3 regions of the Chromohalobacter sp. 48-RD10 genome follow, and region 1 is predicted to be linked to each of the others. Evidence: predicted binding sites of a transcription regulator. Region 1 holds the regulator's gene; each other region holds the start of a gene.

What was found. The regulator sigma-54, encoded in region 1, starts transcription at its own class of promoters, with help from an activator protein. The targets are predictions, from matches to a motif close to TGGCACNNNNNTTGCTNT.
Region 2: a site for sigma-54 is predicted at 7,621-7,638, ahead of speB (agmatinase). Genes of this name have one in related genera too.
Region 3: a site for sigma-54 is predicted at 7,301-7,318, ahead of hmpA (NO-inducible flavohemoprotein). Genes of this name have one in related genera too.

Annotation. Positions count from the first base shown of each region.
Region 1 covers NZ_JARANX010000002.1:384,019-394,727, reverse strand. The annotation lists gene pmbA (metalloprotease PmbA) at 1-356, shown strand, start outside; gene mgtE (magnesium transporter) at 391-1,743, opposite strand; gene OP496_RS04765 (HPr family phosphocarrier protein) at 1,826-2,095, opposite strand; gene rapZ (RNase adapter RapZ) at 2,082-2,978, opposite strand; gene ptsN (PTS IIA-like nitrogen regulatory protein PtsN) at 3,020-3,496, opposite strand; gene raiA (ribosome-associated translation inhibitor RaiA) at 3,503-3,811, opposite strand; gene OP496_RS04745 (RNA polymerase factor sigma-54) at 3,948-5,378, opposite strand; gene lptB (LPS export ABC transporter ATP-binding protein) at 5,503-6,228, opposite strand; gene lptA (lipopolysaccharide transport periplasmic protein LptA) at 6,275-6,802, opposite strand; gene lptC (LPS export ABC transporter periplasmic protein LptC) at 6,799-7,386, opposite strand; gene OP496_RS04725 (HAD hydrolase family protein) at 7,395-7,937, opposite strand; gene OP496_RS04720 (KpsF/GutQ family sugar-phosphate isomerase) at 7,946-8,926, opposite strand; gene OP496_RS04715 (ATP-binding cassette domain-containing protein) at 9,107-9,922, shown strand; gene mlaE (lipid asymmetry maintenance ABC transporter permease subunit MlaE) at 9,919-10,701, shown strand; gene mlaD (outer membrane lipid asymmetry maintenance protein MlaD) at 10,698-10,709, shown strand, end outside.
Region 2 covers NZ_JARANX010000011.1:49,348-60,056, reverse strand. The annotation lists tRNA gene OP496_RS12205 (tRNA-Leu) at 250-336, opposite strand; gene queA (tRNA preQ1(34) S-adenosylmethionine ribosyltransferase-isomerase QueA) at 497-1,567, shown strand; gene tgt (tRNA guanosine(34) transglycosylase Tgt) at 1,615-2,733, shown strand; gene yajC (preprotein translocase subunit YajC) at 2,802-3,131, shown strand; gene secD (protein translocase subunit SecD) at 3,231-5,081, shown strand; gene secF (protein translocase subunit SecF) at 5,094-6,002, shown strand; gene OP496_RS12175 (sigma 54-interacting transcriptional regulator) at 6,088-7,503, opposite strand; gene speB (agmatinase) at 7,688-8,650, shown strand; gene OP496_RS12165 (YjiH family protein) at 8,697-10,088, shown strand; gene OP496_RS12160 (5-guanidino-2-oxopentanoate decarboxylase) at 10,099-10,709, shown strand, end outside.
Region 3 covers NZ_JARANX010000013.1:39,265-49,973, forward strand. The annotation lists gene pgaA (poly-beta-1,6 N-acetyl-D-glucosamine export porin PgaA) at 1-1,638, shown strand, start outside; gene pgaB (poly-beta-1,6-N-acetyl-D-glucosamine N-deacetylase PgaB) at 1,638-3,743, shown strand; gene pgaC (poly-beta-1,6-N-acetyl-D-glucosamine synthase) at 3,740-5,038, shown strand; gene pgaD (poly-beta-1,6-N-acetyl-D-glucosamine biosynthesis protein PgaD) at 5,042-5,518, shown strand; gene norR (nitric oxide reductase transcriptional regulator NorR) at 5,543-7,111, opposite strand; gene hmpA (NO-inducible flavohemoprotein) at 7,357-8,538, shown strand; gene OP496_RS13030 (hypothetical protein) at 8,690-8,962, opposite strand; gene OP496_RS13035 (sugar nucleotide-binding protein) at 9,079-9,951, shown strand; gene OP496_RS13040 (lysophospholipid acyltransferase family protein) at 9,948-10,703, shown strand.

The sequences.
Region 1 (10,709 bases):
GTGCGCGGCGCTTGGAAATGACCACGACCGGCAATGCCGGTGGCGCGCGCAATCTGCGTATCGAGGCGCCTCTAGTTTCGCGGGATGAATTGCTCGCGCGGATGGGGCGTGGCGTACTCGTTACCGAATTGATGGGGCAAGGGGTCAATGGCGTGACCGGCGATTATTCACGCGGTGCGTCGGGCTTCTGGGTCGAGGATGGCAAGATTCAGCATCCCGTCGAGGAATTCACCATTGCCGGCAACTTGCGCGATATGTTCGCCAATATCCAAGGCGTAGGCAGCGATACCGATACGCGCGGCAGTGTGCATACCGGGAGCTGGTTGATCGGCGACATGATGGTGGCGGGCGAGTAAAAAGCTCGGTGACGCGGTGCCTCAGCGCCGCGTCTCAATAAAACGCTGTGGCCAGTCCCAGAAACGCGACGAAGCCGACCACATCAGTAATCGTCGTCAAGAGCACGCCTCCCGAGAGCGCTGGGTCAATCTTCAGGCGCTTGAGCAGCACGGGAATCACGGTGCCGGCCAGTGCGGCGACGGTCAGGTTGATGACCATCGACAAGGCGATGATGCCGCCGAGTTTGTAGTCGTCGAAGCGCACGATGGCGACCAGGGCCACGATCACGGCCCATAGCACACCGTTCATCATCCCCGAGAGCATTTCGCGGACCAGCAGCCACTGCACGTTGGCGCCGCCGACGTGTCCGAGGGCGATCCCGCGAATCAGCACCGTCAGCGTCTGCGACCCGGCGATACCGCCCATGCTGGAGACGATGGGCATCAACACGGCCAGCGCAGTGATTTGCTGAATGGTCGATTCGAAGATGCCGATGGCAAACGATACGATGGTCGCCGCAATCAGGTTGATGCCTAGCCATACGGCGCGTCGACGCCCGGTACGCCACGCTGGCGCGAAGGTGTCCTCGTCCTCGTCGAGGCCGGCCATGCTCATGACCTGGTGCTCGGCATCCTCGCGAATGACGTCGACCACGTCGTCGATGGTGATTCGGCCCAGCAGGGCGCCGTCGGTGCTCACCACCGGTGCCGAAATGAGATCGAATTTCTCGAACAGGCTGGCGACCTCGGTGTCCGCGGCCGTGGCTTGCACCGAAGCAAAATCGGTGTTCATGACCTCGCGGACCAGGATCGAAGGGTCGGATACCAACAGCAAATTGAGCGGTAGCGTGCCGATCAGTTCGTCGCGGCGGGTGACGACGAGCAGCGTATCGGTGGAGTCGGGCAACTTTTCGTGTCGGCGCAGATAACGCAGCACCACGTCCAGGGTGATATCCGGGCGAATGGTGATGGTGTCGGTGTTCATCAAGCCGCCTGCGGTGTCCTCGGGGTAGGACAGCACGGTCTCGATCCGCTGGCGTTCTTGCGCCTCCATGGCTTGCAGTACTTCGTGAATGACCGTGTTGGGCAAGCGTTGCAGCAAGTCGGCGAGGTCGTCGACGTCGAGTCCTTCGGTCGCCGAGACGAGCTGTTCGGCGTCCATGCGGCTCAGGAATTCGCTCTGGATGTCGTCACCCAGGTATTGCAGCACATCGCCCTGCAATTCGGGGTCGACCAGTTCCCACAGCACATTGCGCTCACGCGGCGGCGTTGATTCAAGCAGATGGGCGACATCGACCGGGGCCAGGCCACGATTGAGCATGCGCCGCGCCTGGTCCAGCGCACCGCTTTCCAAGGCCTCGCTGAGGCGGTCCAGCCGAGGCTGTAATTGCTTGTGATTGGGGCTCATGGGGAATCGGCATCCTTTGTCGATTCTTGGGCGAAGCGTAATTCTAACATCGCTTCGGGCAGGCGCGAACGCTGTTCGCTAATCAAGCATCTTCCTCGAAGCGTGACTCGAACAAGGTGGTGAGGGCCTTGAGTACCTCGTCGGCGTCGTCGCCCTCGGCTTGAATGTCGAGTTCGGTCCCGCAGGGGGCTGCCAGCATGAGCAGTGACATGATGTTGGTGGCATCCGCTTCACGCTGACCATGGAACACACAGACGCGCGCCGCATAAGGTTGGCAGCATTGCACGAGCTTGGTCGCGGCACGTGCGTGGAGGCCGCGCTTGTTGGTGAGTTGCAGCCTACGACGCGGCATCGCCATCCTCCGGCAGTGCGGCTTGCACGCCCAATTCGCGATGGCGTAGGCGCACTCCACTCATTTGTGTCGCAAAATACCGAGCCAGCCCTTCGATCAGGTATACCGAGCGGTGCTGGCCACCGGTGCAGCCGATCGCGACGGTCAAATAACTACGATTGCTGGCAACATAGGCGGGGAGCCAGCGTTCCAACCACTGACGTATATCGTCGGCCATGGCGTGAACGTCGGGGTAGGCTTCGAGAAACGTGACGATTTGAGAATCGCGACCGTCGAAACCGCGTAGCTGAGGGTCCCAGTAAGGGTTGGGCAGGCAGCGCGCATCGAACACCATGTCGGCATCCAGCGGGACGCCGCGTTTGTAGCCGAATGACTCGAACGTCAAGGTCAGGTGTCGGCCGCTATGGCGTGCCACCTGCTCGGCGATGCGGCCACGCAGTTCGTGTACCGACAGGTTGGAGGTGTCGATGACCAGATCGGCGATATCGCGAATCGACGAAAGGTAGGCTTGTTCCTGTTCGATGGCCTCGGCGAGCGTCATTTCACTGGTTCGCGTCAGCGGATGACGACGGCGCGTCGCCGAGTAGCGTTCCAGTAGTATGCGCGAGTCGGCGGTCAAATAAACGACCTGGCACTGAATGCCTCGGGCGCGGATCTCTTCGAGCAGCACCGGGAAGCGTCTCAGGGCATCGGGAAGATTGCGTGCGTCGATACTGACCGCGATATGCGTGCGTGACGGCGGGCCTTCACGTAGCTCATCGATCAGGGGTGCCATGAGACTGGCCGGCAGGTTGTCGATCGCGTAGTAGCCGAGATCCTCGAGTGCTTGGAGGGCAATCGATTTGCCGGAGCCGGAACGGCCGCTGATGATCACGAGCTGCATGAGCGCCCCTTGTGTTGCGCGAGTATCAGTATGCGCGGATGTCAGTTTGCGCTGGTGTCGTGCTGGCGGATGGCCTCGATCAGAGTGTCGTAGAGCTGTCGTTGAGTCTGTGCCTGGCGTAGTTTGGTGCGAATGGCGCTATCGTTCATGATGGCGGCAACCTGGGCAAGCAACGACAGATGGGCATCGTCGGCTTCTTCTGGAACCAGCAGAACGAAGATCAGGTCGACGGGGTCGCCATCGGTGGCATCGAAGTCGATGGGCTCCTGCAGGCGTAGAAAACCGGCAATCGGCTCCTTGCAATGCGGATTGCGCGAATGCGGGATAGCGACACCATTACCGATACCGGTGCTGCCCAATCGTTCGCGGCCGATGAGACGTCCGAACACTTCCTGGCTATCGAGGCTGGGTGTGTTCTGCGCGATGAAGGTGCTGAAAAATTCCAGCACACGCTTCTTGCTCCCCCCGGCAACGCCGAAGAGTGCGCGTTCGGGGGGTAGGATGCTTTCCAATATCATGGCGAATTAACGGGCACCGGCGCCCTGAGCGCGTGCCTGCACCTTTTCCTTGTGTTTGACGAGCTGACGGTCGAGCTTGTCGGTTAGGGCGTCGATAGCGGCGTACATGTCGTCGCTTTGTGTATCGGCGTGCAGGTCCGCGCCTGCGGCATGAAGCGTGCATGCAGCCAGGTGGCGTTCCTTCTCGATGGATAACGTGACCTGGACGGTAGTGATGTTGTCGTAGTGGCGTTCCAGACGCGCGAGCTTTTCATTGACGTAGTCGCGTAGAGCATCGGTCAATTCGATGTGGTGACCGGTGATATTGGCTTGCATGGCACGCTCCTATTCCATCGGTTGGCACTTCGATTGTAACCCTTTTTAGAGCGCTGCATAGCCCTGGATCAAGGCTGGCTAACGAAGACCGCAGCGAGTCTACGCAGCGTGGCCGATACGTGCAAACTGCCCGCGTTCAGGCGAGTCGCTTGCGCTCGCTGGAGGAAGGTATACCCATCGCTTCACGGTACTTGGCGACGGTGCGTCGTGCGACCGGAATGCTGTCCTGAGCCAGGAGGTCGACGAGCTTGCTGTCGGATAGAGGCTTGCGTGGTGGCTCGTCGCCAATCAATTTCTTCAAGCGTGCACGAATTGCCGTGCTGGAATGGGCGTCGGTTTCGCCTTGCCCCCCGACGTGGCTGGAAAAGAAATACTTGAGCTCAAAGACGCCGCGAGGCGTATGAATGAATTTCTGCGTGGTCACGCGGGAGATGGTCGACTCGTGCATGTCTACCGCGTCGGCGATATCTGCCAGGATCAACGGTTTCATGGCTTCCTCGCCGCGTTCGAGGAAGTCGAATTGGCGTGCCATGATCTCTTGGCCCACGCGCAGCAAGGTGTCGTTACGGCTCGAAAGGCTCTTGAGCAGCCATTTGGCTTCTTGTAGATGCTGCTTGAGGAAGGTGTTGTCGTCGCTCTTGTCGGCGCGCTTGATGAGTGCAGCGTAATCCGGTTGGATACGTACGCGGGGCAGGGCCTCGGGATTGAGCTCGATGCGCCAATCCTGTCGGATGCGCCGCGCGATGAGGTCGGGAATGACATAATCGTTGCTGCTGTCCTCGAAGGCGAGGCCGGGGCGCGGGTCGAGGGACCGAATGAGGGCGATGACGTGGTCGAGCTCTTCATCGTCGAGGCGCAAGCGTCGCTTGAGCAACTTGCGGTCGTTGCCTGCGAGAGCTGCGAGGAACTGGCGTACCAGCCGCTTGGCCTGGGTTATCAGCGGCATGTCTTCAGGGAGGGCGCCGAGTTGCAGCAACAGACACTCGCGTAGGTCGCGGGCGCCTACCCCAGTGGGATCGAACTGTTGTACGCGCATCATGACGTGTTCGACATCGCCCACCTTGAGCCCCGAAAGGCCTTGGCCGCGCAAACCGTCAACAAGCTCGTCCAGGGGCAGGGTGAGATAACCGTCGGCCCCCATGGCATCGATCAGGCCTTCGGCAATATCATGTTCGCGCGGCGTCATGTCGGCCATGGCGAGTTGCCAGGCCAGATGGTCGTGAAGACTGGTATGCGCGGTATTGCGCTCTATATCGGGGCCTTCCTCGCTACCGCCACCCCCCGTCAGTGAGGGGCCTGAATCCTGGTAGGTATCACTCCATTCGCTATCCAGCGACAGGTTCTCGGGGATGTCGCTTGCCCAATCATCTTCCTGCTGCGTTTCGCTGACCTCGCGTTCTTCGAAGTCCTCCTCGAGCTCCAGCATAGGATTGGAGTCCAGCGCTTGCTGAATCTCCTGTCGCAAATCCAGCGTTGAAAGCTGCAAGAGCTGAATGGCCTGCTGTAACTGGGGCGTCATCGTCAGCTGCGTGCCGACGCGAAGCTGCAAGGTAGGTTTCATGGACATGGAGAATCGATCGTCGCTTCCTGAAACGGTTCTCGTACGTTATCTCGCGACGACGCTACTTGCAAGAATGAAAGCAACAATCATGCCATTTATATAAGCGTGCAGCGGTTCCAGCAGTTTGCGTTTACAATCTGAACTCATGGCCGAGGTAGACGTCACGCACTTTCTGGTTGGCGAGAATGGCCTCTGCATGTCCTTCGGCGATGATCTGACCGTCGCCGACGATATAGGCGTTGTCACAGATATCCAGGGTTTCGCGTACGTTGTGGTCGGTGATCAAGACACCGATATCACGATCACGCAATTGGCGGATGATGCTCTTTATCTCGCCAACGGAGATCGGGTCGACCCCGGCGAAGGGCTCGTCGAGAAGGATGAAGGCGGGCTCGGTGGCCAGGGCGCGGGCGATCTCGACGCGACGACGTTCGCCCCCGGACAGGCTCATGCCAGGGTTGTCACGAATGTGGGTGACGTGAAACTCCTCCAGGAGGCGCTCGAGCTGTGCCTTGCGCGCGGCCTTGTCGAGATCGCGGCGCGTCTCGAGAATTGCCATGATGTTGTCGGCGACCGAGAGTTTGCGAAAGATCGACGCTTCCTGGGGCAGGTAACCGATACCGGCGCGGGCGCGTTCGTGCATGGCCGCATGTGACAGGTTGCGCTCGTCGATGTGCACGCTGCCGGCATCGGCGCCTACCAGTCCGACAATCATGTAGAACGAGGTAGTCTTGCCGGCGCCATTAGGGCCGAGAAGTCCGACAATGCTGCCCTGACGTATGGTCAGGCTGATGTCATGCACCACGCGGCGGCCCTTGTAGCTCTTGGCGAGGTTGGCGGCACTCAGGGTCTTCATGGGCGTCGGGTCCTACCTAACTGGGGTGAGTGAATCACTAAACACGTCACTGCTCGCTATCGCGGGGCGTCAGCGTCATGCGAACGCGCTGGTCGCCATCGCCGTCATCGTCGGAGCGAGCCTGTACCTGGCGGCGGTCGAGGAAGTATTCGACATAGGCGCCATTGAAGGTATCCCGGGCCTGGTGTAGCTCGGCATTGTCGATGAGTTCCACGCGACGCTGGGCGGCATGATAGATCACCGTATCGCCCCAGCCCTTGGCCACCGGCTCGTCCGGCGCTGGCTTTTGCTCGAGATAGGCGCGTTCGCCACCCCCGCCATGGGCGGTGACCGTGGAGACTTCGCCCTGCGCGTTGCGTTCGATCTTCACGCGCGCGGCCGTCAGTTGCATACTACCTTGCTGCATATCGACATCGCCGGTATAGACCGCGGTGCCGGCGTTGTCGTCGAGATCCAGCTGATCGGCGACGATCTCGATAGGCTGGCTGGCATCGCTATCCAGCGCTAGCGCCGTGTGGCTGGCGAGTCCCAGCGCGGCGCATGCCAGTGCCATCGTCAATGGTCGTGTCATCATGATTCGTCCTCGGCAAGCTGTGGATGGTGGCCTCGCACATCACCGCTCAGACGCGCTTGATTGGTGTCGATCCAGGCGTCGAAGCGATTGCCGCGCACGCGCTGTTCATGCTGCCGCAATACGGCCTCGGTGTCACTCCAGGCGTGGCCCTCGCTGGACTTGTAGTACAGCACGTCGGTGTCGAGACGCCAGCCCTGCTCGGGTTGTACGAGCCGGGCATTCCCGGTCAGGGTGAGTAGATCGCGTTGCGGCCCCAGGCTTCCCTTGTCGCCGGAGATGTCCCACTTACGTCCCGCCTCGTCACGCACCTTGGCCTTCGGTGAGTCGGCGCGAATGACATCGTCGACAGGGGTATGCACGAGGCGCGGCGATTCAAGCGTCTGGTGGGGGGTGCCTTGCGCGTTGAAGCGCGTCATGGTGACGCCTTCTAAGTAGTAATCGGGCTCGCCTGCGTCATCGCTGGGGACCGGGCCAGGAGAAGAAGCATCGCGTTGTTCGACGATGGCCAGGCCGATACCAAGGACCACTAGTATCAGCAATAGCCCCAGCCGTGCCCATTTGCGAGAAGACAGAAAAGTCGGCATGACGCGCTTCATCCTTGGCCATCGAGATAGGGTGCGAGGCAAACGTCCCACCGTCCCTGGCAGCTCAGCAAGGCATCGCAAATTTCACGCACCGCGCCTTGGCCGCCCGAGCGCGCGGGAATCCAGTCGGCGTGCGCACGGACGTAATCCGGCGCATTGTTCACGCTCAGTCCGAGTCCTGCGGCGCGAATCGCGGCCAGGTCGGGCAAATCGTCGCCACAATAGGCGATCTCGTCCAGTGGTAGGCCGAGCTGTTCGCACAGGGTGTTGAGCGCGGCTAGCTTATCCTCGCGACCTTGTACGACGTGTGCGATGCCAAGCGCCTCGGCACGCCGGCTGACCATGGGCGACTCACGCCCGGTGATCAATGCCACTGCGATGCCGCTTTGCTGCAGTAGCTTGATGCCGAGACCGTCGAGAATGTTGAAGCTCTTGGTTTCCTGGCCATCGCTTTGCAAGTGTAGCGTGCCGTCGGTGAGTACGCCGTCCACATCCAGGGCCAGGAGTCGGATGCGGCGTGCCTTGTCGCGCCAATCGTCGGAATATGTCATGGGGCTCCTCAAATGACGCCGCTGACCAATAAGTCGTGCATGTGCAGCGCGCCGATCGGTCGTCCGTCGTCGTCGACCACGGCAAGTGCCGTGATACGATTGTCTTCCATGACCTTGACGGCCTCGGCGGCGAGTAGATCCGGCCGGATTGTCTTGCCGCCATGGGTCATGACGTCATCGACGCGCAGACGGCGAAGGTCGTCGTGTTGGTCGAGCGTGCGCCGCAGGTCGCCATCAGTATAAATGCCGGCTAGATGCCCGGCGTTATCGACCACGCAGGTAAAGCCCAGGCCCTGGCGGGTAATTTCCAGCAGAGCGTCGCGTAGCGGGCTACCCAGTGCGACACGTGGCAGGCGCTCGCCATGATGCATGAGATCTTCGACCTTGAGCAGCAGGCGTCGTCCTAGGCTACCGCCGGGGTGTGACAGGGCGAAGTCTTCGGCGGTGAATCCGCGTGCCTCGAGCAGGGCCACCGCGAGGGCGTCGCCCATGGCCAGCGCAGCGGTCGTCGAGGTGGTCGGCGCGAGGTCGAGCGGGCAAGCCTCACGGGCAACGGCGGTATCCAGATGTGCTTCGGCGTGACGCGATAGGGTCGAGCCGGGACGCCCGGTCATGCTGACCAGTGGGGCGCCCATGCGTTTGAGAAGTGGCAATAGCGCCGTGATCTCGGCCGTCTCGCCCGAGTTGGAGAGGGCCAGGACGACGTCACGGGGTGTGATCATGCCCATGTCGCCGTGGCTGGCCTCGCCGGGGTGGACGAAGAAGGCGGGTGTGCCGGTGCTAGCCAGTGTCGCCGCGATCTTGCGGGCGACGTGCCCGGATTTGCCCATGCCGGTGACGACGACACGTCCTTCGCAGGCTAGAAGCAGGCGACAGGCGTGGTCGAAGGCCTCGTCAAGGCGTTCGATCAAAGCGGCGATGGCCTGCGATTCGAGTGTCAGCGTGCGTCGCGCGCTAGCGCGGTAATCTTGCTCGGTAACAGTGTTCATGGTGGTGATTGTTGCCCTTCGCGGCCTTGGGCTCAAGCCTCGCCGACTTCCGGGGAGCGACGAGCGAATTGAGGCGCTCATTAAACGCACTCGCCGAGATTGTTGCAAGGCGAGGCTGGAGGTGATCGCTAGAGTTAGGATACAATGTTCGATAATTATCGAGACGTGGATGAGCGTTACGTGACTGACACGACCCTGGTCGACGTCGAGGGATTGCATTTTTCGCGGGGCGAGAATGACATCTTTCGTGGCGTCGATCTGCGTATTCCCAAAGGCAAGATTACTGCGGTCATGGGCCCTAGCGGTACGGGCAAGACGACGTTGCTCAAGTTGATCGGTGGTCAGCTAGTGCCGGATGCGGGACGTGTGTGCATCGATGGAGAGGATGTGCATGGCTTGTCTCGCCGTGCGTTGTTTCGGATGCGGCGGCGCATGGGCATGCTGTTCCAGAGCGGCGCGCTGTTTTCGGACCTGAGCGTTTTCGAGAACGTGGCCTTCCCACTGCGCGTGCATACCGACCTGCCGGAGGCCATGGTACGCGATATCGTGCTGATGAAGCTTCAGGCGGTGGGCTTGCGCGGTGCGCACGACTTGCCGCCGGCGGAGCTGTCCGGCGGCATGGCTCGGCGCGTGGCGCTAGCGCGTGCGGTGGCGCTCGATCCCGAACTGGTGCTTTACGACGAGCCTTTCGTCGGCCAGGACCCGATTTCAATGGGCGTTCTGGTGCAACTGATCAAGACGGTCAATCAAGCGTTGGGGCTTACTGCGGTCATCGTCTCGCACGATATCAAGGAGACGCTTTCCATCGCCGATTACGTGTATATCATCGCCGACGGCCAGGTCATGGCCCATGGCACGCCGCAAACGCTGGATGTCAATCGCGATGCGCGCGTCAAGCAGTTCGTTCATGGCGAGCCCGATGGCCCAGTACCATTTCATTACCCGGCGCCCGATTTTTATCGCGATATCCTGGCCACCAAGGGGGAGCGTCCATGATTCGTCCTATCGCGTCGCTGGGTCGGGGGACGCTCGATGCGCTGAGTGCCTTGGGCCGGGCGGCGATGTTCCTGGCGCAATCGGTGTTGGGCATTCCTTCTCGAGAAGGATGGCACCTGTGGCTGCGTCAGATGCATTTCATCGGTGTCATGTCGTTGGCGATCGTGCTGGTATCGGGACTCTTCATTGGCATGGTGCTGGGTCTGCAGGGCTACACCATCCTGGTCGATTTTGGCGCCGAGGATGCGTTGGGGCAGATGGTGGCGCTGTCGCTGCTGCGTGAACTCGCGCCGGTGGTGGCGGCGTTACTGTTCGCGGGGCGCGCAGGGTCGGCGCTGACGGCCGAGATCGGGCTCATGAAAGCGACCGAACAGCTGACCAGCATGGAAATGATCGGGGTCGACCCGCTGCGGCGCATCGTGGCACCACGCCTCTGGGCAGGGTTTATCTCGATGCCGTTGCTGACCGTGGGCTTCAGCGTGGTCGGCATCTGGGGCGGCTATCTGGTCGGCGTGCAGTGGCTGGGCGTGTTCGATGGCTCCTACTGGAGCAATATGCAAAGCAGTGTCGCGTTCGTCGACGACATTCTCAACGGCATGCTCAAGAGCGTGGTGTTCGGTCTCGTCGTTACATGGATTGCGGTGTTTCAGGGATATGACCTGATCCCGACGTCGGAAGGCATCTCGCGGGCGACGACCCGCACGGTAGTCTATTCGTCCCTGGCGGTGCTCGGATTGGATTTCGTGCTGACCGCGCTGATGTTTGGAGAACTTGGATGAAGCGCAGC
Region 2 (10,709 bases), on a different contig from region 1:
CGCCGGTGAAAGCGACACGCCATGCGGCTTGAAGCGCGTGTCCGACGCGCCCCATCACCTTGATGGCTCGCCCTAAGGATAGGTCATTTCAAGCCTTCTACATAATTGATTAATAAAAGATATAAGGAACGAAAGACAGGCAGGACGCTTGGCATGCGCGCACGAAAATGGACGCATGTCCCATCGACATCATCAGAGAAAGGAGATAGCTGGAACTTGCCGAAATGACCAGAGGTCATGAAGAAAGGTTGGTGCCCGAGGTCGGACTCGAACCGACACGGTGTCGCCACCGGCGGATTTTGAATCCGCTGCGTCTACCAATTTCGCCACCCGGGCAACGAGGACGTATTATACGGAGAAGATTGGTGACGTCAATCATTCGGGCCTGACTTCGTCGTCTGTCTCGACTATCATGGGCCGCCTTCGTCGAGCGCACACCGCACGTGCCTCATCTCCGATTTCAGTTTTTCGATTCCAGGTCGTTTTCTTCAATTCCATGCAGCGCGCCGATTTCCATTTCGATCTCCCCGATGAGCTGATCGCTCGTTACCCGTCCGAGACGCGCAGCGATTGCCGTCTACTCTGCCTGGATGATGAAAGCGGCGAGGTCCAGCACCGCCGTTTCACCGATCTGCTGACGCAGCTCGAGCCCGGCGACCTGCTGGTGTTCAACGATACCCGCGTGATTCCCGCGCGGCTTTTCGGGCAAAAGACTAGTGGCGGACGCGTGGAGATGCTCCTCGAACGCCCGCTGGATGCGCATCGCGGTCTGGCACACCTGCGCGCAAGCAAGACACCCAAGCCCGGTACCGAGCTGATTTTCGAGGGCGACATCCGCGCAGTGGTCGAGGAACGCCACGAAGCCTTGTTCGAGCTGCGCTTTTTGGGCGAGACACCGCTGATCGAGTTGCTCGAACGCCACGGGCACATGCCGTTGCCGCCTTATATCGACCGCGAAGACGAACTCGATGACCGCGAGCGCTATCAGACCGTCTATGCCCGTCGCGAGGGCGCGGTGGCGGCGCCTACCGCCGGCCTGCATTTCGACGCAGCGCTGATGGCCGCGCTGCGTGAGCGTGGCGTGGAGATGGGCTATGTCACCCTGCATGTGGGTGCGGGGACCTTTCAGCCGGTCCGCGTGGACGATATTCGCGAGCACCATATGCACAGCGAATGGCTGGAAGTCGACGAGACCCTATGTCGTCAGGTCGAGACCACCCGAGCGCGCGGCAAGCGTGTAATCGCCGTGGGCACGACCAGCGTGCGCTGCCTGGAAACCGCTAGCCAAGGACGCGACGACGGTCGCATCACGCCTTACCGGGGCGACACCGATATCTTCATCTATCCCGGTTACGCCTGGCGCTGCGTCGATGCACTGATCACCAACTTCCACTTGCCCGAGTCGACGCTGTTGATGCTGGTCTCAGCGTTTGCCGGCTACCACCAGGTGATGCATGCCTACCACGCAGCCGTCGCCGAGCGCTACGCCTTCTTCAGTTATGGCGATGCCATGTTCCTCAGCCGAGCCGAGACGTCCCATCCTTTTCCCGAGACTGCCCATGCCTAACAAGGCCACCATGCCCAACGAGGTTCCCCATGCGTAACGAGAGCTTCATGCGTTTCGAGCGCCTCGCCGAAGATGGCATGGCGCGACGCGGCCGTTTGAGCTTCCCGCGCGGAACCGTGGAAACGCCCGCCTTCATGCCCGTCGGCACCTACGGCACGGTCAAGGGCATGACGCCCGAATCGGTCGAGCAGATCGGCGCCGAGATCATCCTCGGCAACACCTTTCACCTCTGGTTGCGACCGGGCACCGAGGTCATCGAAACCCACGGCGGCCTCCACGACTTCGCCCAGTGGCAAAAGCCGATCCTCACCGATTCGGGTGGCTTCCAGGTCTTCTCACTGGGCGAAACGCGCAAGATCACCGAGGAAGGTGTGCACTTCCGCTCGCCCGTGGATGGCGCCAAGGTCTTCATGGGGCCCGAGGAGTCGATGGCCGTGCAGCGATCGCTGGGCTCGGACATCGTGATGATCTTCGATGAATGCACGCCCTATCCAGCCACCGAGGAAGAAGCCAGGCGTTCGATGGAGATGTCGCTACGCTGGGCTCAGCGTTCGCGCGCCGCGCATGGCGATTCACCTTCGGCGCTGTTCGGCATCATTCAGGGCGGCATGTACCCCGAGCTTCGCGAGCGCTCATTGAAAGGCCTTCTGGACATCGACTTCGACGGACTCGCCATCGGCGGTTTGTCGGTGGGCGAATCCAAGGAAGAGATGCTCAAGGTACTCGACTATTTGCCGGGCTGGATGCCAGACGACAAGCCGCGCTACCTGATGGGTGTCGGCAAGCCTGAGGACCTGGTCGAAGGCGTGCGGCGCGGGGTGGATATGTTCGACTGCGTGATGCCCACGCGTAACGCGCGCAATGGCCATCTCTTCACTGCTGACGGTCCCGTCAAGATCCGTAATGCCCAGCATCGCCACTCCACACAGGCACTCGAAGAGGATTGCGATTGTCATACGTGCCAGTACTTCACGCGCAGCTATCTGCACCATCTGGACCGTTGTGGCGAAATGCTCGGCGCGATGCTCAATACCGTCCACAATCTACGCTATTACCAGCGTGTAATGGCTGGTTTGCGCACTGCCATTGAAGCGGGTACATTGACTGCCTTTGTCGAGGACTTCTACGCACGGCGCGGCATGCCGGTGCCGCCGCTATCAGCGTGATCGAAGGCCATCCGGGACACGCTCTCGGGCCCAGATTCACCCTCACTACCATCCGGAGATAATAATCCATGCTGGAGTTTTTCATTCCCGCAGCTCACGCGCAGGATGCCTCACCCGCGGGCGGCGGCATTGCCCAGATCGTCATGCTGGTCGGCTTCGTGCTGATCTTCTACTTTCTGCTATGGCGCCCGCAGTCCAAGCGTGCGAAGCAGCACAAACAGCTGATCAGCAATCTGGCCAAGGGCGATGAGATCGTCATCGGCGGCGGCCTGATGGGACGTGTCACCAATGTCGGCGACGATTTCATCAGCTTGGAAATCGCCGAGGGCACCGAGGTGAACGTTCAGAAGAACTCCGTCGCCGCGGTATTGCCCAAGGGCACCCTGAAGTCCATCTGATCTCCTATCAGGAGGCGCGAAACCGCACTCCTCAACGCCACCGGCCATGCTTTATGGTCGGTGGTTGTCTTCTGCGTCAGCAACAAGGACAGGGCTTCCATGCTCAACCGTTATCCCCTGTGGAAGTATCTGCTGATACTCATCGTACTTCTCGTCGGCATCATCTACGCGTTACCCAATCTTTACCCCGCCGACCCTGCCGTTCAGATCAGCAGCACTGCCAGCGGCACCGCACTCGATCAAGAGCGTCTCGACCGCTTGACTCAAGCGCTCGAGGATGAAGGTATCGACATCAAACAAAGCGAGCTGGATGGCAACAGTGCACTGATTCGCCTCGACCAGGCCGATCAGCAAATCGCTGCCCGCGACATTCTCGACGACCGTCTGGGCGACGCCTATACCGTAGCGCTCAATCTCGCCGATGCGACGCCCGACTGGTTGGCCGGCCTTTCCGCCACCCCCATGAAGCTCGGCCTCGACCTCCAGGGCGGGGTACACTTCCTGTTGGAAGTCGACATGGACGCCGCCGTCCAGCAACGTCTGGAAGCGAATGCCAGCGCCGTCCGCGATATCCTGCGTGACGAGCGGATACGTTATCGTGACACCGAGATCGGCGACCGCACGATCACGTTCCAGTTCGCCAACGAGGATGACCGCAACGCTGCGCGCGGCTTGATCGCCGATCAGTTCCCTGACTTCGATTACGAGAACGCAGACAGTGATAGCGGTACGGCCCTGACGATGACCTTCACCGAACAGGCCGTGCAGGATCTGCAGGACTACGCCGTCAACCAAAACCTGACGACGATCCGCAACCGCGTCAACGAGCTGGGCGTCTCGGAGCCACTCGTGCAGCGCCAGGGCCCCAGCCGCATCGTCGTCGAGCTGCCCGGCGTGCAGGACACCGCCGCCGCCAAGCGTATCGTGGGGGCCACGGCGAACCTGGAGTTCCGCCTGGAAGCGCGCCCGGATACGCCCGACCGCGAGATCGAAACGCTCAACTTTCGCAATGACGAAAATCGCAACGCTGAGTTGATGCGTGACGTCATCGTCACCGGCGATCATGTCTCCAGTGCCAGCCGCAGCTTCGATCAAAACAACCGTCCGCAGGTCAACATCAACCTCGATGGCACCGGCGGTTCGATGATGAGCCGCGCCACGCGCTCCAACATCGGGCGCAACATGGCGGTGGTCTTCATCGAGCACAAGACCCGTACACGCACGGTGATGGAAGACGGTAAAGAAGTCGAAAAGCGCGAAGGCTATACCGAGCGCGGCATCATCAGTCTAGCGACCATACAAAGCGCCTTGAGCAACCGTTTCCGCATCACCGGTCTCGATTCCTCGAGCGAAGCGGCAGACCTGGCCTTGCTACTGCGCTCCGGCTCGCTGGCGGCCCCCATTTATTTCGCCCAAGAGCGCACCATTGGGCCTAGCCTGGGCGCGCAGAACATCCACCAGGGCATTCTCTCGGTAGAACTCGGCTTGTTGCTCGTGGTGCTGTTCATGCTGGCGCGCTACAAAGCCTTCGGCGTGGTCGCCAACATCTCGCTAGGACTAAACCTGGTGATGCTGGTCGCGTTGATGTCGATGCTCGGCGCCACCCTGACGCTCCCCGGGATTGCCGGTATCGTGCTGACACTAGGCATGGCGGTGGATGCCAACGTATTGATATTCGAACGAATACGTGAAGAGATCAGAGGCAAGATGCCGGCCCAGCAAGCCATACACACTGGCTTCGAGCGCGCCTTCACTTCGATCGTCGACGCCAACATCACCACCCTGCTGGTGGCGGTCATCCTGTTCTCGATCGGCACCGGGCCGGTCAAAGGCTTCGCCGTCACGCTGTCGCTGGGCATTCTGACCTCGATGTTTACCGCCATCCTGGTCTCACGTGCCCTGATCAACCTCACCATCGGCGGACGCCCGCTGAAGAAAATCTGGATCTGAGGAGAGCGAGCGATGCGACAGTTAGACTTCATGGGCAAACGCCGCATAGCCTTCGTCATTTCCGTGCTGCTCGCGGTCATTGCGATCGGCGCCCTGGCATTCAAAGGCCTCAACCTGGGCCTGGACTTCACCGGCGGCACGCTGGTGGAAGTCCGCTATGAGCAAGCTCCAGCCCTGGACGACCTACGCAGCAAATTGAGCGACGAGGGCTTTGAGGATGCCCAGGTACAAACCTTCGGCACCTCCAACGACATCCTCGTACGCCTGCAGCAGACGTTCGACAACGACGTCGGGCAAAGCGTCGTGGGTATTCTGGACAGCGAAGCGAATCCGGTAGACCTGGTCCGCGCCGAGTTCGTCGGTGCGCAGGTCGGCGATCAGCTACGCGATCAAAGCGGCATGGGCATGCTGCTGGCCCTGGCGGTGGTCATGGTGTATGTGGCGTTCCGCTTCCAGTACAAGTTCGCACTCGGCGCCCTGATCTCCCTCGGTCATGACGTGGTGATCATACTAGGCATCTTTGCGTTGTTCGGACTGGACTTCGATTTGACGGTACTGGCCGCCATATTGGCGGTAATCGGTTACTCGCTCAACGACACCATCATCGTCTACGACCGAATACGCGAGAATATCCGCAAGTCGCAAATCGACGACATGGCGCAGATATTCAACGAGTCGATCAACCAGACCTTGGCGCGCACCATGGCGACGTCGGGGACCACATTGCTAGTACTATTGGCACTGTTCTTCCTCGGCGGGGACATGATCCACAACTTCTCGATCGCCTTGATACTGGGCGTCGTCGCGGGCACCTTCTCGTCGGTGTACGTGGCTGCCGCGTTGTTGCTGGCCATTAAACTACAGCGCCAGGATCTGATCCGGACCAAGAAGGAAAACGACGAGGAAGAAGAACTGCCCTGAGACTTCAGCGGCCTAGCCGTTCGGTATCCGATACGCCTCCCCTCCTGGGAGGCGTATTGCGTTGGGGCTTGCATTGCGCTGAGAGCTAGTCGCGCGACACGATCTTCAATCCATGACGGCGCAGCTTGCGCACCACGCCGGGCTGACTGATCCCCAGACGCTCGGCCATGGCATAAGTGCTCGACAACCGCATCGCCAACTCGCCGAGAATCTCGGCCTCGACGGCCTCAAGCGTCTCGCGCAGGGTGTGCCCCTCTTCTAGCGTCGCCAGCGGACTGCCTCCACTTGCCGCTGTGCTCACACGCGCTGGGGCCACGTCTCGCTCCTCCATTGGCGCCCCGATGACGCCACCCTCGGCGGACAACCAGGCGCGTTCGAGCCAGTTTTCCAGCTCACGGACATTCCCCAGCCAGTCACCCCCCATCAACTCCGGCCACACGCGAGGATGCAGTACCTTGTCCATGCCATAGCGCTCGTTGAGCCAGGCGAGCTGACGTTCCGCGAGGCCGGGGATATCTTCACGGCGCTCGCGCAAGGGCGGCAGCGTGACGGGGATCACGTTGAGCCGATAGTATAGGTCGAGGCGAAAACGCCCCTCCTCCACGCGTTGCGCCAGGTCCTGGTTGGTGGCGACCACCAAGCGAAAATCGACCCGCCGCGAGCGCGTATCGCCCAGCCGTGTCAGGTAACCGTCCTGAATCACCTTCAGCAGCTTGCTCTGCATGGCCAGGGGCAGCTCGCCGATCTCGTCGAGAAACAACGTGCCCTTGTGGGCCTGCTCCAGAAGCCCGGCCTTGCCCATCCGTGCGGCGCCGCTGAACGCACCGGGTTGATAGCCGAACATCTCGGATTCGAACAGCGACTCGGGGATCGAGGCGCAGTTGACGTCCACGAAAGCGCCATCGCACCGCTGGCTCCAGCGATGCAGCTGGCGCGCGAAGGCCGTCTTGCCGACTCCCGACTCGCCGAGCATCAGTACCGTGGCGTCGGTCGGTGCCACCCGCTTGATGAGCTGCGCCACCTCATGCATGACCTGGCTACGCACCTCCAGCGACTCCAGCTCCAATGCATCCCCCGATGCCGGCGCGCCGCCACGCTTGAGGTGCTCATTGAAGCGACGCTGTAGAAGTGCGTATTCATCCTGCAGCAGGCGCAGATCGGTCATGTCCATGGAGCGACTGATGACGCGCACCAAGCGCCCGGATGCGTACACCGGATATGCCTCAGCGATGACCTGACGCCCCGTACCGGTTCGCTGCATGACCTGCGCCGGCTGGCCAGTGCGAATGACCTCCAGCGAAACCGAGGGCGACAGCACGCCGCGTGCCTCCAGTTCGTAAACAGTGGTCGCGCACAGCGCCTCGCGGCTCAAGCCATAGACGGCAGCACTTCCCGGGCTGACATCCAATACCTGACCATCGACATCGACGATGAAGACATGATCGTGCCCGGTATGCACCAGTGCTTCGAGCGTTTGTGCGTCGATATCGTGATCTCGCATGCCGTCCTCGATTCATTTTTGTATCACGATGCAATATTGGATCAACTAAAGCCGTCGAGCAATACAAGACTGCATCACTCATGAAGCTAAGTCCTTGATTACAGGAAGACTACCACCTGGCATGGTTCATGCTAATAACAAGGAGGCACCAACAACGATCCACCGCTTCTACCAGGAGCCCAGCATGAGCGATCACGACACCCCGATTTTCAATCAACCCTTGGGCGGTAACGAGATGCCGCGCTTCGGCGGCATCGCGAGCATGATGCGTCTGCCCACCCAGGCGAGCGCCGACGGGCTTGATGCTGCTTTCGTCGGCATTCCCATGGACATCGGCACCTCGAATCGCCCGGGAACCCGCCTGGGACCGCGCCAGATCCGCGACGAGTCGCGCATGCTGCGGCCCTACAACATGGCCACCCGCGCGGCGCCGTTCGACAGCCTGCAAGTGGCGGACACTGGCGACGTAGCGATCAACACCTTCGACCTGAAGAAAAGCGTCGAGATCATCCGCCAGCACTATCGTGAGCTGCTCGGCCACGACGCCGTGCCACTGACACTCGGTGGCGACCACACCCTGACATGGCCGGTGCTGCAGGCCATCGCCGAGAAACACGGCCCAGTAGGGCTGATCCATATCGACGCCCATGCCGATATCAATCCACACATGTTCGGCGAAGAAGTCGCTCATGGCTGCCCGATTCGTCGCGCCCAAGAAGAAGGCCTGCTGGACAGCCAGCGCGTGATCCAGATCGGGCTGCGCGGAACAGGTTATGCCGCCGATGACTTCGACTGGTGCCGCGAACAAGGCTTCCGTGTCGTCACCGCCGAGCAGTGCTGGTACAAGTCGCTGGAACCGCTGATGGCCGAGGTGCGTGAGCAGATGGGCGATCGCCCCGTGTACATCACCTTCGATATCGACGCTCTCGATCCCTCGGTGGCGCCCGGTACCGGCACCGCCGAAGCAGCCGGCCTGGCCATGTCGCAAGGTCTAGAGATCGTCCGTGGCACCTGGGGGCTGAATATCGTCGGCGGCGATCTGGTCGAAGTCGCACCGCCCTACGACACCAGCGGCAACACTGCGCTGATGGGCGCCACGTTGCTCTATGAAATGCTCTGCGTGCTCCCCGGCGTCAAGCGCCGCTAAGCCATGCCCCATGCTTGGGGCTCTACAACAACAAGTGGTGACATCTATGTCCGCATCCCTCGATTCCACCGCACCTGGCGGTGGCGCTCCCCACAACGCACGGCTGACGCCGCGCGGGCTTCTCAAGTTTCTCGTCCCCTCACTGATCGGCATCGGCATGTTTCTGGTGCCCTTCTCGACGGGCGACACCATCAACATCGGCATGGGCATGCTCGCTGACGGTCTTCAGGACGTGCTCGGCGACGCATTGCCCGCCATTGCCACGCTGGTACTGTGCCTCTCGGCATTCGTCACCACCTACGTCAAGTTCGCCAAACCCCACTGGGCCCGCGAGAATGCCTTGGGTGAACTGTTCGACGTCGAGCCGCTGTGGATGGCGATGCGCTTGCTGGGTGCTGCCTTCGCGATCATGACCTATTTCCAGGTCGGCCCCGAGTTCGTGACCGTTTCTTCCACCGGCGGGGTAATGCTCAACGACTTGGCGCCAGTACTGCTGACCTTTTTCTTCTTCGCCGCCATTCTGCTGCCTTTCCTGGTCGACTTCGGTTTCATGGAATTCATCGGCAGCCTGGTCCGCACTCCATTCCGCAGGATGTTCGGTCTGCCCGGACGCAGCGCCATCGACGCCACCGCTTCGTGGATGGGCTCGGGCACCGTGGGGGTGCTGATCACCACGCAGCAATACGAGCAGGGCTACTACAATCGGCGCGAGGCCTCGGCCATTGCCACCAATTTCTCCATCGTTTCGATTGCCTTTGCACTTCTGGTGACCAACTTCATCGGCATCAATCACCTCTTCGTGCCGTTTTATCTCACCGTGGTTGTGGCGGGATTGGTGGCTGCGGTGGTCGTCCCGCGCCTACCGCCACTCTCTCGCAAGCCGAACACCTACCATGAGCCGGTGGGTTGCCGCCTTGCCGAGGAACGCACCGGCACTCAAGGCCTGTTTCGCTATAGCCTGGACATGGCTGTGGAACGTGCTGACAAGGCGCCGGGACCGCGTCAATTATTGCGCCACGCATTGCTTAACGTAGCCGATATCTTCTTCGGACTGCTGCCGCTGGTCATCGCCATCGGCACCGTGGCATTGATCCTCGCCGAGTTCACCTCACTGTTCACCTGGCTGTCCTACCCGATGGTGCCGATCCTCGAGTGGATGAACGTGCCCGAGGCGGCGGCCGCCGCGCCGGCCACGCTGGTGGGCTTCGCTGACATGTTCCTGCCCGCCGTGCTGGCCAGCGATATCGAGAGCGAACTGACCCGCTTCGTGATTGCCTGCCTGTCGCTGACACAGTTGATCTATATGTCGGAAATCGGCGCCTTGCTGCTCAAGTCCAAGATTCCGCTCAAGCTCTGGGAACTGGTCGTCATATTCTTGCTGCGTACCGCCATCACGTTGCCGATCATCGTCGTGATGGGCCACTGGCTGGTGGCTTAAGGAGCTCCCCATGACCAACGACACGAACGCACCTTCTCCTCGCTCGATCAGCTGCGCCGAGGCGCTGGTTCGCCTGCTACGTGACAATTACGCCGTGGATACCGTCTTCGGCATTCCCGGCGTGCATACCGTGCCGCTGTATCGTGGCTTGGAAGCGGGCGGCCTGCGCCATGTCACGCCGCGCCACGAACAGGGCGCGGGGTTCATGGCAGACGGCTATGCCCGTGCCAGCGGCAAGCCCGGGGTCTGTTTCATCATCACCGGGCCGGGAATGACCAATATCGCCACCGCCATGGGACAGGCGCTGGCCGACTCCGTGCCCATGCTGGTGATCTCCAGCGTCAACCGCCGCGATACTCTGGGACGCGGCCAGGGGCGGCTACACGAGTTGCCCAGCCAGCAGAACGTGCTGGCGGGCGTGAGTCGTTTTAGCCATACACTGCTCGACCCAAGCGCCTTGCCGGAAGTCCTGGCGCGCGCTTTTGCGGTCTTTCGTTCCGCACGGCCGGGGCCGGTACATATAGAGATCCCCATCGATCTTTTCGATGCGCCTATCTCCCTACCCGATAATCGCTCGCCAGCGCGGCTGTATCGCCCCGCGCCGCATCCCGACGGCGTGAC
Region 3 (10,709 bases), on a different contig from region 1:
GCCTTGAAGGAACTCGATGCCAACCTCGATGCCTTTGCAGTCGGTAGTGAGGTGCGTCGGCGTACTCGGTTCGATCGGCTCGTGGTGCTACGCGAGTTGCGGCGTTTCGATGATGTCATCGAAGAGTACGAAGCGTTGCGTCGGGCCTCCGTGAGGTTACCGGCTTATGCCAAGCCCCCGGTGGCCGATGCGTATCTGGCACGTCGGCGTCCCGAAAAGGCGGCAGCGCTTTATCGCCAGGTGCTCAGTACCGATTCGCCGGCACCGCTCGCGGTCAAGACGGGATATTACTACGCGTTGATCGAGAGTGAGGACTACGAGGGGGCCAAGCAACAACTGGCGCGCCTGAATGACCGCGTCCCGACGTGGCGCTATCGCGAGAATCAGACGGCGTCGCCGGTCCCTAACTGGGAGCGCAGTGAAATCGATCGCCTCCGGGTCCGCGATGCGGCATACCGAAACCATGAAGAGGTTGCGCTGGATAGAGCCGCTACGCTTTATCGGGCGGCACCGCGAAACACCGATATCATCAATGGGCTCGCCATCGCCGAGCGTGCCCGTGGCTGGTACCAACAAGCGCAAGCGACGTCCGAGTTGGCCCAGGCGTATGCGCCGCATGATAAAGCCACGCGTTTGAACATCGCCGAGAATGCCCAGGATCTCGAGGCATACACGCGTTGGCGAGAGACAAGCGAGGCATTGGCTGAGCAGTTCCCAAGCGATTCGGCGGTGCGGCGTAATCGGCTCGAATGGCTGGATCGTCAGCACTTTTCCGTCGAGGGGCAGGGCAGTGTTGGCAGCTCTCACGGTGGTGATGCCGTTAACGGGAGCCAGGATGGCGATTACCAACTGCGTCTGAACTCACCCTGGAGCGAGGGAGGCTATCGGGCCTATGTCGAGCAGTCCTATCAATGGGGCGAATACGATGAGGGCGCCGAACGCCATGGTCGTCAAGGCCTGGGTATCGAACGCCAGTGGCTGCGTCGGCACTGGTGGACGGCGTTGAGCGGTGAGCGTCTCAATGACGACCTAGGCCTCGATCTCGGGTGGTCGCAATGGCTTGGCGATCATTGGCAGTACCAGCTACGTACGCAAACGCAGTCTCCCGAGACGCCGCTGCGTGCCGAGCGCGATGACTTGGACGGTCGTCTTTATCAGACGCAAGTGACCTGGCGCCAGAATGAGTCCCGCGAAGCCACGCTCACGCTGGGCGCGCTGGATATCAGCGACGGCAATTTACGCAGCGATGTATCGGCCGGTCTGACCCAGCGCGTTCAGGCCAGTGCCCATCATCAAACGCGGCTAATTGGTGCGCTGTCGGCCGAACACAATCGTGACGTCGACGCCGATTATTACAATCCCGCCGACCAGCGCACCGCAGGCATTACGCTCGAGCACGACTGGCTCACCTGGCGTCGTTACGATCGCTCCTTGACCCAAAATTTATCGCTGGGCGCGGCATCTGAGTGGGAAAGCGGCTACGGCGGTGCGCCGGGTTACGAGGTGTCCTATGGCCATACCTGGCAGCTGACGCGGACCTGGTCGATCAATTACGGCATCGGCTGGGAAAGCCATGCATACGAAGGCGAGCGTGAGAAGCGCTGGTATGGACAGTTCGGTTTCGAGGGAGTGCTGTAATGGCGTCTCTGGTATCAATATTGCTGCTCTGCATGGGACTGCTGATAGCGAGTCCCAGTTGGGCCGAGACGCCGATTGCGCCGTCCCCTAGCGATCCCGCTGCCTCGGCCAATGTGCAGATACCCGAGGGACATTTCGTGACCCTCGGGTTTCATGATGTGCGCGACGCTGCTCAACCGGCGGTGGGCCGTGACCCCTATGCGATCAGCCATGAGCGCCTAGCGGCATGGTTCGACTGGATGCTGGCGCATGACTGGCATCCTATCTCGTTGGACGACATTCAGGCGGCACGCCAAGGTAAGCAGCCGCTGCCTTCGAATGCCGTGCTGCTGAGTTTCGACGATGGCCTGGAAAGCTTCTATCGTCGCGTTTATCCGCTTCTGCAGGCCTACGATTATCCGGCGCTCTTCGCAGTCGAGACCGGGTGGCTCGAGCGGGTCCGCAAGGGCGAGAGCGCGGCATCGCGCGATACCGCTCAACTGGCGGGAAATCTAGGTGGCGCGGCGAGTGACGCGCGTGACGATGCCGCCGGAGATGAAATCCAGTACAACGGCGCCACTCGTGGCCAGGCAGGCTTCGTCACCTGGGAGCAGGTACGAGAAATGCAGGCCTCGGGCCTGGTCGAGATTGCCACTCACACGCATGATTTGCACCGTGGCATTCGTGCCAACCCACAGGGGAACGTCGAGCCGGCTGCGCTTACGCGGCGTTACGACCCGGCGAGCGGTGAGTATGAAGATGATGCCGCATATCGACAGCGCATTCACGATGATCTGGTGCAAAGTGCCGATGTGATCGAGTCCAGCACGGGCATGCGTCCGAGGACCGTGGTCTGGCCGTATGGCGCCACCAATGCCGAGACCGAGGCGATTGCACGTGATGCCGGCTTTGACTTCACCTTCAACTTGGGAGACCGGCGTCTGCCGACACCCGCCTCGGGGCCCGATTTCGGACGTTTGCTGGTCATGGGCAACCCTTCGCCGGTGGATATCGAAGCGCAGGTCGCGCAGACGCTCGATCCGCCGACGCGTAGTCAGCGTGCCGTACAGGTCGATCTCGATATGCTCTATGATGACGATCCGGAGCAGGTCAATGCGAACCTGAGCGCGCTGCTCGATCGCATCAAGGCGATGCAAGTGCGCACGGTCTACCTGCAGGCGTTCGCCGACCCGGATGGCGATGGCACTGCCTCATCACTTTACTTCCCCAATGATCATCTGCCGGTACGGGCCGATTTGTTCAACCGCGTCGCCTGGCAGCTCAAGACGCGCGCTGGTGTGGATGTCTATGCCTGGTTACCCCTACTGGCCTTCGATCTGCCGGATGCCTCTCGGCAGCGTCGCTTGCAGGTTCGGGTGCACGAGGCCGATGGCGAAAGCCGCGTTGCCGAGCGTGACTATCGGCGCCTGAGCCCGTTTCGTCCCGAGGCGCAGACGCTCGTCCAGGACATCTATTCTGACCTGGCCCGTAGTACGCCGGGCATCGACGGCATCCTGATTCACGATGATGCTTACCTGGCCGCTGATGAAGATGCCCAGGCATGCATCTCCGAGGCACGTTGGCCGGATAGTAAACGCCGGATTACCGACTGCAAGCTGAGCCCGCGTGACAAGACTCGGGCGTTGATCGACTTCGGTGAGCAGGCCCTTGAGGGTGCGCGACACTACGCTAACTTGAGCAATCGCTTTCGCGTGGCGCGCAATCTCTATGCACGCGTCGTGCTCGACCCGAGTGCGGAAGCGCGTTTCTCTCAGGCGCTGGGGCCATTCCTCGACCACTACGATGATGTCGCCTTGATGGCGATGCCTTACCTGGATGGCACCGAGAAGCCGCCGAAAGAGTGGTTGGACAAGCTAGTGGATCGAGTGCAGCGCTATCCAAGCGGTCTCGATAAAACGGTGTTCGAGCTGCAGACCTATGATTGGGAGCGCGAGGAATGGATCGCGCCAAGGCGCCTGCGTGACTGGATGCATCAGCTCGTGCGTCGTGGCGCGCTCAACCTGGCGTACTATCCGGATGATTTCATCACCGGCAAACCAGCGTTTCAGCCGACGTTCGAAGGCATGAGCCTCAACGAGTTTCCCCACCGCCGGAGTCAGCCATGATCGATGCACTCGTTGCTTGGATACTGACCATCGATTGGCGGGACACGATGTTCGGTTTTGCTTTTTATTACCCGATCTTCATGGCCTGGATGTGGATCATCGGTGGGCTCTGGTTCTACCTAAGGCGTGAACGCGGGCAGGATATGACGCCGCGCTTCGAAGAGTTGGGAGAGAATGCACCAACGGTCAGCATCGTCATCCCTTGTCACGACGAAGCGGCCCAAGTCGAACAGACGATCGCCTATGCGCTGGCGACGCGTTATCCGCACTTCGATGTCATCGCCGTCAATGACGGTAGTAACGATGACACGGGTGCCATTCTCGACCGCCTGGCGGTACACAACGAACGCCTGCGAGTCATCCATTTCGCCGCCAACCAGGGCAAAGCCGTGGCATTGCGCGCCGGGACGCTCGCGGCACGCAGCGATTATCTGGTGACCATCGATGGTGATGCCTTGCTGCACCCCTATGCCGTCTACTGGATGATGCGCCATCTGACCGGAGGACCGCGTGTGGGCGCAGTGACCGGCAATCCGCGTATCCTCAACCGCTCGACGCTGTTGGGCAAGATCCAGGTCGGCGAATTTTCCTCGATCATCGGTCTGATCAAGCGCGCTCAGCGAACCTACGGTCGCATTTTTACCGTTTCCGGTGTGGTGACAGGGTTCAATCGCGCCGCGTTGGATAGTGTGGGCTACTGGCACACCGACATGGTGACGGAGGATATCGATATCTCGTGGCGCTTGCAGATGGACCACTGGGATATCCGCTTCGAACCCGAGGCACTCTGTTACATCTATATGCCGGAAACACTCAAGGGGCTCTGGCAGCAACGGCTGCGCTGGGCCCAGGGCGGTGTCGAAGTAATGATGCGCTATGGCCGGGGCCTTTTCGCCTGGCGCCAACGGCGTTTCTGGGGCGTGGCAATCGAGTACTTCACCAGCTTGATCTGGGCCTATGTAATGCTGGCGATCGCCGTATTGTTTTGTTTGGGGCCGTTTGTGTCCCTGCCGCAGCAGTGGCAGGTAGCCACATTATTGCCCCAATGGAATGGCTTGCTGCTAGGCGCGACATGCTTGATTCAGTTCCTGGTAAGTCTCGTGATCGATCAACGCTACGAGCGGACGGGGTTCCTGCGTCATTATTTCTGGGTGATCTGGTATCCCTTGCTGTATTGGACATTATCGACGCTCACCGCGGTGGTCGCCGTGCCCAAGGGACTTTGCGGCTCGCGCTGCCAGCGTGCCAGGTGGCGCAGCCCGGATCGCGGCATTCAAGCCGGCAAGGAGGAGTGATCAATGCACGATAACGCCGATAATCACAGCGCGCTCACGTTGCCGGATATCATTTATCGGCCTGACTTGCAGTCGCGTCGTCAGCGTAGTGTGTTCGCGCTGCTTTCGGGGCTGGGCTGGATGTTATGGCTTTACTTGTTCCTTCCGTTGTCGACGCTATTGGGATGGGCCTTCGGGAGTGAGCGTTTTCAGGCCTATGTGATCGATAGTCACGCGCACAGTTGGGCCTCGCTGACAGTTTATGCCGTGACCGTCGTGCTGTCGGGAATGGCGTTGCTGATATGGGCCTTCTACAACTATCGCCGCTTTCGACATGCCGACCGTCGCCGCTCGCCATCCCCATTGACCACTGTACGCCTGAGGGACTCTTTCGGAGTGAGTGAGGCGCAGGTCGAGTATCTTCAGCGCAGTCGTGTGACGACATTGCGCCATGATGCGCGGGGGCACATCATCGGCATCGAGGCGACATCGGCGTTGTGAGGGGCTAGCGGTTGAGATAGGCGCTCACGCCTTGAGTCCCAGGCGTTTGGCCAAGCGATGCAGGTTGCCGCTGTCGGTGTGCAAGGCACGGGCAGTGGCAGCCCAGTTACCGTTGTGTGTCTCCAGTGCGAGGGCGATATGCCGGCGCTGGAAGGTCTCGACGGCTTCGCGTAGCGGAGCTGAGGGCGCGGGGTGCGTCTCGGGTACTGATGGTTCGGGAGCAAGGGTGTCGTCGGCGGGCGTTGTCGGCAGTTCCAAGTGATGCGCGGCGATGCGGACCACGGCATCACGGCGCGCGCCTTGCCCAACGGGAGACTGGTCTCCGAGGGCACGTAGCGCGGCGCGCCCCAGGGTATGTTCCAGCTCGCGGATGTTTCCCGGCCATGGCCATGCCAGCAGGGCGTGTTCGGCCGTCAGGTCGAGGCGAAGGTTGGCGAGCCCCAGGCGAATGCGGTTGTCCTCCAGGAGACTACCAGCCAGCAGCGGTACGTCCTCGCGACGTTCCCGCAGGGGCGGCACCTCTAGCGGGAAGACGCTCAGGCGGTGGTAGAGATCTTCACGGAAGCGCCCGGCGGCGACTTCCTGGCTCAGGTCACGGTTGGTGACCGCGATCAGGCGCACGTTGACGCGCTGCGGGGTCTCGCTGCCCAACGGCTGAATCTCGCCTTCCTGCAGTACGCGCAACAACTTGGGTTGCATGGCCAGCGGTAGTTCGCCGATTTCATCGAGCATCAGTGTGCCCTCGTGGGCCATGGCGAAATGGCCGCGATGATCGCGGACGGCGCCGGAAAACGCGCCGCGTCGATGGCCGAACAGTTCGCTTTCGATCAATGACTCGGGCAAGGCCGCGCAATTGACGCGTACCAGTGGCCCCTCGCAACGTGCGGACAGCGCATGCACGCGCCGGGCGATACGCTCCTTGCCGACCCCGGTCTCGCCATGCAACAGCACACTCATGTCGGTGGGGGCCACCAGGGTGAGACTTTTTTCCAGCCGTCGCATGGCAGGACTCTGCCAATAGGGCGCACTGTTCCGCGGTGCGTTCTGATCGGGGAAGTGCTGGTCGAGTGCCTGATTGAGGCGTGAACGGGTGTCGCTGAGCTGCTGTGCAAGACGTAAGCAGGTTGCCAGCAGACCCGCTGCGGCCAATAGCTCGTTATCGTCGATGACGGCCAGGCAGCCTGGCGTCAGCGCATCCAGTGTCAGCATGCCGAGCAGTCGGTCGCCATCGCGCAGCGCCACGCCCATGCAGTCATGCACATGGCTCAAGCTGTCGTCGAGCAGTCCATCGAAGGGGTCGGGCAACGACGAGTCGAGCGGGAAGCGGCACACACCAGGATGCGCAGCGATCGTTGCCAGGCGCGGGTGCGCAGTCAGGCTGAAGCGACGCCCGCGGACTTCATCGTCGAGGCCCAGCACGGCCACGGGCTGCAGGCCGTCGTCGTGGGCGACCATCAGCGTGCTGGCGTCGGCGGGATAGCCGCCGACCAGTGCGTCCAGGAGCCGGGCCCAGCGCTCAGGGAGCCGGTCATTGGCATGGCCAGCGCTGAGGTCGGCGAGTAGGTCACGCAAGGTATGCAAGAACGCTGTCATTTATACATTTTTTCTCGAGTAAATAGTCATATCGACAGTAATATGGGTGTTATTTTGACAGTCATGGCGCCGAGAGCAAGGGATTTTCACCTACCGGGCTGCGTCCTGAAGTTTCTATAAAGCGGCAACCGCGCGCCTAGCAAATACTGGCGTGGCACAATGTCGCGGGCGTGTCGAAAAGGGGAGAGTTGGCACTCCGATTGCGATAACAGTAATACATACTGCAAGTATCGCGAGGAAACATCATGCTGACATCCGCCCAGGAACCCGTCATCGCTGCTACGACGCCGGTGGTCGCCGAACACATCGAGGCTATCGCCAAGCGCTTCTATCCGTTGATGTTTGCACGCTACCCCGAGGTCAAGACGCTGTTCAATGCTGCGCATCAGCAAAGCGGCGGCCAGCCGCGCGCACTGGCGGGTGCCGTTGTCGCCTATGTGCAACTGCGCCATGATCCGGCACGTCTCGACGAGGTGCTGGGCATCATCGTCGACAAGCACGTGTCGCTGGGGATCCGCCCCGAGCATTATCCGATCGTCGGCGAATGCCTGATGGCGGCGATCGGCGAAGTGCTGGGCGAGGCAGTGACGGCGGAGGTCGCCGATGCCTGGAGCGCGCTTTACGACGAACTGGCGGGGCTTCTGATCGAGAAGGAGGCGCGACGTTATCGCGAGTTCGCCGCTCAGCCCGGTGGCTGGGACGGCACCCGCGAGTTTCGCATTGTCGCCAAGCGTCCCGAGAGTGCCGTCATCACTTCGTTCGAGCTGGCGCCGGTGGATGGCGGTGCGGTCGCCGCGCATCGTCCGGGACAGTATATCGGTCTCAAGTTGGCCATTGATGGCGAAACGGTGCATCGCCACTACAGCCTTTCGGTGGCGCCCAATGGCCGGACTTATCGGATTTCCATCAAGCGCGAGGAGGGTGGCCAGGTAAGCCGGCATTTCCATGATCGTCTGGCGGTGGGCGATACCCTGGAGCTACTGCCGCCAGCGGGGCATTTGACCCTGGCCGAAGGCGATGCGCCGGTGATGCTGATCAGTGGCGGCGTGGGGCAGACGCCGATGTTGCCGCTGGCCCGACAGGCACTCGCCGAGGGGCGTCGCGTCGTCTACCTGCATGCGGCGCGCGACGGCGCGGTGCGTGCGTTTGCCGACGAGCTGGCTGACCTGCACAAGGCGTATCCGGCGCTATTGCGGGTGATTAGCGTCTATTCTCAACCGCGCGCGGAGGATGTGCCCGACCACGTTGGCCGCGTGGATGCCGACCTGCTTTCGAAGTATGTGCCACATGCCGCTCACTGCTATACGGTGGGGCCGGCGGACTTCATGCGCTGTGTCGATGCGGCGCTGGGGGCGCTCGGGGTCGAGGCTGCACGGCGTCATCATGAGTTCTTCGGGCCGGCCGAGCCGCTGGCGGATGTCGCCTGAGATATTGCGTCACTGACCCGAACGCCACGCCAGCCAGCGTGGCGTTTTGCGTGATGCGTCAGGCATGGCGTGCCGTGCCTGACGGGCATTGTTATATAGGGGGAGCGCCGAGGCGGCCCCGGCGCTATTCGGTCAGGAGTGATAGTGAGTATCAGCGGGTTTCGTTGAGCACTGCTTCGGGAAAGTGCCGACGCAGGATCTGGTTCTGAAACGCATCCACGAAGCGGCTGTTGATGATGATAATGAAGCTCTCGAAGGGCGCTCCGGTATCTTCCTGGTGGATGCCATCCACGCTGTGGAAGAGGCGGTCGTCACAATGGAGCGTGTGCTGGGCGGCCTGATAACGGGGTATCCTGGGATCTCGGGCTGAGTCCGTCGCCTGCTTGGCGTAGAATACTTGCCTTGAGTACGACCACGGTGACAAGTCGTCTCCGTGCGGAACCTGAGCGGATGACAGGCAATACGTCGATGGGCGAATATGTACCCCTGTCGACGAGGTGGACGACGAATCGAGGAGACGAGCATGCGAAAGGAGAGGCCGTGAAGCTGTTGCTGGCGAATGCGGGACATTGCTTGAGTCTGGCGCTGGCGCGTGAGGCCAATCGACGTCGCGACACCCAATTGACCATCGTCGAGGAGACGCACGTCTCGGCGGAGGCCTTGGCTGAGGCCCGGCCCGATGCGCTGGTGGTGCCGCCGTTATCGGCGCCGTCACGTCTGGCGCCCGCCGAGGTCATGGCCCATGTCGAGGCGGTCGACGCCAATCTCGCGCTGTGTCGGGAATACGACGTGCCGTTGATTTGGTGCGTGTCCGATGAGCTCTATGAGGAAGGTGGTGACGGGCCGCTCGACGAGCATGTCATCCCGGCGCCACGCGATGACAGTCTAAAACGCTTGATTGCCACTGGCGACCGGGTGCGTGAGTGTCTGCCGAGACATCTCATCGTACGGCTGGGGCCGCTGTTCGCGCTCGGCGGCGCGCATGCCTGGTTACCTGAGTTACTCGACACGCTGTTGGCGGGTGACGAAGTACGCGCCGCGGAAGACATGATCCTGTGCCCGACCTCGGTCGATGCGGTGGCCATGGCGTTGATCGGCATGATGCAGCAGCAAGGTTGTGGCGCCGATGCTTGGGGCGCCTATCATCTGGCAGGTACCGAGCCGATCAGCCCGTATACGTTCGCCTCCGTCGTGCGCACCTACCTCACCACGCATCTCGAGCGGCAGGAACGTGACGCGACATTGGGGACTTTGCACGCCTTGCATCATCATCATGATCACCCCTTGCGGCGAGTCCTGAACTGTCGCCGCGTGTTGGACGTTTTCGGTATCCACCAGAAGCCCTGGCGGCTCGAGCTGAGCCGTATGCTGGATGACTGGTGTCTGTTGCATGACAAGGAGTCAGCGACGTGAAGGTGTTACGCAGTCTCGTCTTTTATGCCGGCTACTTTCTGGCGCTGCTGATCAGCGGCCTAGTGTTACTACCGGTCGCGCCATTCTTGTCGTTGTTTTCGCGATTTCGGGTGCTGAATCTGTATAACCGCTTCATCGTGGGCTGGTTCGCCGTTTCCTGTGGGGTGCGTTATCACGTCAGCGGGCGCGATAACGTGCCTGAAGGGCCCTGCGTCGTGCTCGCCAATCATCAGAGCGAGTGGGAAACCCTGTTTCTGCAGTTGCTCAAGGTGCCGGTGTGCACGGTGCTCAAGCGTGAGCTGCTCAATATGCCGGTCTTCGGCTGGGGGCTGCGCTTGATCAAGCCTATCGCGCTGGATCGCGCGCGACCGTCGCGGGCCATGCGCATGGTGCTCGAGCAGGGCACGCAGCGTTTGGCTGAGGGACTATCGGTGCTGATCTTTCCCGAGGGTACGCGGGTGGCGCCAGGGCAGCGGCGGCGCTACAACAAGAGTGGGGTGGTGATTGCTTGTCGCTCTGGTGTCCCGGTGTTACCCGTGGCCCACAATGCCGGCGAACACTGGCCTGGGCGGCATTGGGTCAAGAAACCTGGAGATTTGAACGTAGTGGTCGGTGAGCCGATCGCCACGCAGGGGCGCTCCACCAACGAGGTATTGGCCGAGGTCGAGGAGTGGATCGAGGCGCAGCTTCGCGAAATCTCCGCGGAACCGCGTCCCGAGATCGAGAGCGAGCCTACCAAAGTGCCGGCCTGAGCCGCT